One region of the Microbacterium sp. str. 'China' genome, then DNA from elsewhere that is predicted to be linked to it. Evidence: predicted binding sites of a transcription regulator. Region 1 holds the regulator's gene; the other holds the start of a gene.

Region 1 (2,452 bases):
GGTCAGCGTCGACCTCATCTACGGCGCACCGGGGGAGAGCCTCGCCGACTGGGAGGCCTCGCTCGACGCCGCCCTCGCCCTGGAGTCGGACCACGTCTCCGCGTATGCCCTCATCATCGAGGACGGCACCAAGCTCGCGCGACAGATCCGTCGCGGTGAGGTGCCGACTCCGGACGACGACCTGCAGGCGGACATGTACGAGCTGGCGGACGAGCGCCTCGCCGCCGCCGGGTTCGAGTGGTACGAGGTCAGCAACTGGGCCCGCAGCGAGGGGCAGCGGTCGCGCCACAACCTCGCGTACTGGCGGGGGAGCGACTGGTGGGGCTTCGGCCCCGGCGCCCACAGCCACGTCGCCGGACTCCGGTGGTGGAACGTCAAGCATCCCGCCGCCTACGCGCAGCGGCTGGCGGCCTCGTCGTCGCCGGCGGCAGGGCGCGAGAGGCCGGACCCGGACGCGCAGACGCTCGAGCGCATCCTCCTCCTCAGTCGCATCCGCGAGGGGATCGCGGTGACAGACGTCCCGGAGCAGAACAGGGATCGGGTGGCCGGGCTCATCGCCGACGGCCTGATCGACGCGGCGGCGGCGATCCGCGGGCGCGTCCAGCTCACGCTCCGCGGCCGCCTCCTCGCCGATGCCGTGGTGCGCGAGCTGACGGACTGAGCCGCGACGCCGGGCTGTCCGCCTTCGGAGATCTCCCGATCGCAGGAGGTAGGATTGGCACTCAGGGCGGCAGAGTGCCAGCATCCGATCGGCGGGAAGGGGAAGCCATGGTCACAGAGCGAGGGCTGCAGGTCCTCCGCGCGATCGTGCAGGACTACGTCGAGACGCACGAGCCCGTGGGCAGTCGTTCCATCGTCGACCGTCATTCCTTCGGCGTCTCGGCGGCGACCATCCGCAACGACATGGCGCAGCTGGAGGACGAGGAGCTGATCACGGCTCCGCACACGTCATCCGGACGCGTGCCGACGGACAAGGGCTACCGGGTGTTCGTCAACCACCTCGCCCAGCTCCGCCCGCTCTCCACCGCGCAGCGTTCCGCCATCGAGTCGTTCCTCGCCGACCCGGCCGACCTCGACGATCTGATGGTCCGGACGGTGCGCGTGCTCACGCAACTCACCGGACAGGTCGCGTTGGCGCAGTATCCGTCGTTCGCGAGAGCGCACGTGACCCACGTGGAGCTCGTCACGCTGGCCCCCAACCGGCTCCTCATCGTCCTCGTGACGGACGCGGGCGGGGTGTCCCAGCGGATCACCGCACTGCCGGACACGATCGACGAAGCGGACCTCGCGGTGCTTCGCGCGAGACTGTCCGCCCTCATCACCGGGCAGGCGATCGCGTCGGCTTCCGACCGACTTCAAGCGCTCCTCGCCACGGAGGAGACGCCCCATGATCGTGTGCTCCGCGCGGTGGCCGGCGTCGTGATCGACGAACTCGGCGGCTTCCGGCAGGAGCGGCTCGTGATGGCCGGAGCCGCGACCCTGGCGCGGCGGGAACAAGACTTCCGCGGCAGCATCCACCCCCTCCTCGAGGCCATCGAGGAGCAGGTCACGCTGCTGCGGCTGATGAGCGAGATGGTGCCCGACGAGCACGGCCTCGCGGCGAGCATCGGCACCGAGAACGCCTCCTTCGGGCTCGGCGAGGCGTCGATCGTCGCCAGCAACTACGCGGCGCCCTCGGGGACCGCGCGGGTCGGTGTCATGGGGCCCACCCGGATGGACTATCCGAGCAACCTCGCGGCGGCACGGGCGGTCGCCCGCTACCTGTCGCGGATGCTCGACGACGACGAGGCCGGCCGCTGAGGCGGCCCCCACGGAAACACACGCAGAAGGGCGATTGTGGCGGACCACTACGAGGTTCTCGGGGTGTCCCGGGACGCTTCCACCGATGAGATCAAGAAGGCGTATCGGCGCCTGGCACGGCAGCTCCACCCGGACGTGAATCCGGGCGAGGAAGCCGCGGAGAAGTTCAAGCTCGTCACGCACGCCTACGACGTGCTCAGCGACGAGGAGTCACGCCGACGCTACGACATGGGCGGCGGTGACGGCGCGAACAACTTCGGCGGCTTCGGCGGCTTCGGCGACATCTTCGAGACGTTCTTCGGTGCGTCACAGGGCGGCGGACGCGGCGCCCGTCCGCGATCGCGGCGAGAGCGCGGTCAGGACGCGCTCGTCCGGGTCACCCTCGACCTCGGCGACGTCGTCTTCGGCGCACACCGCGACATCGAGGTCGACACGGCCGTGCTCTGCGAGACCTGTCAGGGCTCGTGCTGCCAGGAAGGCACGTCGCCGGTCACCTGCGACATCTGCGGCGGCACGGGGCATGTGCAGCGTCAGGTGCGGAGCCTTCTCGGCAACGTCGTCACCTCCCAGCCGTGCGGCACCTGCGAGGGCTACGGCACGACCATCCCGTACCCCTGCGGAACCTGTGGCGGGCAGGGACGCGTCCGCTCGC
Region 2 (2,452 bases), 1.1 Mb from region 1:
CGACGACGCTCCCGTCTGCGCTGACCCACTGCGTCTCCGCGTCCGTGGGCAGGGCGTCGCGGTCGTGGGCAGGGCCGAGCTTGATCCCGGTGGGGCGCTGCGCGGCGACGGCGAACGCCCAGTCGAGGGACGGCGAGTAGTCGTCGGCGGAGACGCGCCGGGTCTCGCTGTGTCCGGAGGTGCGGCGGGCGGGATCCATCCAGATCGCCTGGCCGGGGACCGGCTCTCCGAGCGCGTCCTCCGCCGTGGCGTGCCGGACCGTGGCGTCGTCGCCGAACGGGGCGAGGTTGTAGGCGGCGAGGGCCGCGGTCACCTCGTCGGCGTCCACCGCATGCACCGCCAGTCCCGCGCCGGCGAACGCGAGGGCGTCGCCGCCGATCCCGCAGCCGAGGTCCGCGACGCTCGTGAGGCCGGCTCGGCGGATCCGCTGGGCGTGGCGGGCGGCCACGCCGAGGCGGGTGGCCTGCTCGAGGCCGGCGCGGGTGAAGAGCATGCGGGCGGCGAAGGGGCCGAACTTCGCCGTGGCCCTGGCGCGCAGGTGCGCCTGCCCGACGACGGCGGAGACGAGGTCGGGGGAGTGTCCCGCAGCCCGCAGCCGGGAGGCGGCGGCTGCGGCCTCCGCGGTGGAGGTGACCGGCCCGAGCGCATCGAGCAGCTCCAGGCCGGCGGGGGTCAGCAGGGCGCGCAGCTCGGACATCTCCACCCTCCCAGCCTACGACGCGCTCGCCGCCCCGACCCGGGTTGGCACTCGCATTGCATGAGTGCCAGCCGACCGCCTACACTGGCATTAGCACTCTCGGGTTGAGAGTGCGAACGAGTCTTTCGTGTCAGCGTCAAGAAAGAAGAGGTAGACCGTGTCGGTTTCCATCAAGCCGCTCGAGGACCGCATCGTCATCAAGCAGGTCGAGGCCGAGCAGACCACCGCGAGTGGCCTGGTCATCCCCGACACCGCCAAGGAGAAGCCCCAGGAGGGCGAGGTCGTGGCGGTCGGCCCCGGCCGTATCGACGACAACGGCAACCGCGTTCCGCTCGACGTCGCCGTCGGCGACCGCGTGCTCTACAGCAAGTACGGCGGCACCGAGGTGAAGTTCGGTGCAGACGAGTTCCTCGTCCTGTCGGCTCGCGACGTCCTGGCGGTCGTCGTCCGCTGATCGCACACCCGGTTCCCTCCGCTCGCCGGACGTGAACCCGGTCCGCAGAGGGCCCGGATGCTTCGGCATCCGGGCCCTCTTCTGCGTCCCGAACGGCGCGTCGCCCGGCGGCGCGGGCATAGGGTTGTGCGGTGACCCCCGAGACGAGCCGCGCCACCCGGACGGCGGGCGTCGCGTACGCCGGGAGCGCCTACCTGCTGTGGGGCGTCCTGCCGCTCTACTTCCTCCTGCTGCAGCCCACCGGTCCGTGGGAGGTCGTGGCCTGGCGGGTGCTGCTCTCCTTCGTCTTCTGTCTCCTGCTGCTCACGGTCACCCGAGGATGGGCCGCCTTCCTCGCGATCGTCCGGAGTCCGCGACTGCTGGGGTGGACGGCCCTGGCCGGCCTCCTCATCTACGTCAACTGGCAGGTGTTCGTCCTCGGCACGCTGAGCGGGAAAGTCGTGGAGACGGCGCTCGGCTACTTCATCAACCCGATCACGACCGTGCTGCTCGGCGTCTTCGTGCTCAAGGAGCGCCTCCGACGGCTGCAGTGGGTGGCCGTCGGCATCGCGGCCGCCGCGGTGGTCGTCATCGTCGTGGCGTACGGCGACGTCCCCTGGATCGCCTTGACGCTGACGGCCTCCTTCGGCCTGTACGGGCTCATCAAGAAGAAGATCGGCCCCGCCGTCGACGCGGTCAGCGGGCTGACGCTCGAGTCGTTCTGGCTGATCCCCATCGCGGTGGTGCAGCTCGTGATCGTGGCGACGACGCCCGTCGGACTCACGATGGGGACGGCGGGCTGGTCGCACGCCGTGCTGCTGGCGTTCGCGGGGGTGGCCACAGCCGTCCCCCTGCTGCTGTTCGCGGCCGGGACACGTCGGGTCGACCTCGCCGTGATCGGCATGCTGCAGTTCCTCACCCCGATCCTGCAGTTCGTGATCGGGGTCGCCGTGCTCCAGGAGCCGATGCCACCGGAGCGCTGGATCGGGTTCGTCCTGGTGTGGATCGCGATCGCGGTCTTCGTCGTCGATCTGCTCCTCGCCGCGCGGCGCGGCCGCCGGGACACCCCCGCCGCGGGGTTCTGATCCCGCCCGCTCGCAGGCGGAAACAGCGGTCCTGGATCGTTAACGCACCGAGATACTTGCCCCTCCTGCGCGCGGGGCGCACGCCCTAGTGTTAGAGCACCCGACTGTGGTCACCATCCACGTTCGTTTACGCAAGGGAGCATCATGAACGCACTGAAGGGCTCGCGCAGCGCGAGGATCTTCGCCGGGATCGCGCTGGTCAGCGCTTCCGCCCTCATCATCGCGGGCTGCAGCAGC

The links. Region 1 encodes HrcA, which represses chaperone genes, less so after heat shock. Its sites were predicted from a motif close to TTNGCACTCGNNNNNNNCGAGTGCNAA; they were not measured.
Region 2: the regulator HrcA is predicted to act here: its motif matches at 742-768, upstream of groES (co-chaperone GroES).

What each region holds. Positions count from the first base shown of each region.
Region 1 is NZ_CP027434.1:2,030,044-2,032,495, reverse strand. Features, by position in the region: gene hemW (radical SAM family heme chaperone HemW) at 1-661, shown strand, start outside; gene hrcA (heat-inducible transcriptional repressor HrcA) at 769-1,800, shown strand; gene dnaJ (molecular chaperone DnaJ) at 1,837-2,452, shown strand, end outside.
Region 2 is NZ_CP027434.1:895,115-897,566, forward strand. Features, by position in the region: gene C6C15_RS04315 (THUMP-like domain-containing protein) at 1-703, opposite strand, end outside; gene groES (co-chaperone GroES) at 855-1,151, shown strand; gene rarD (EamA family transporter RarD) at 1,283-2,215, shown strand; gene C6C15_RS04330 (ABC transporter substrate-binding protein) at 2,360-2,452, shown strand, end outside.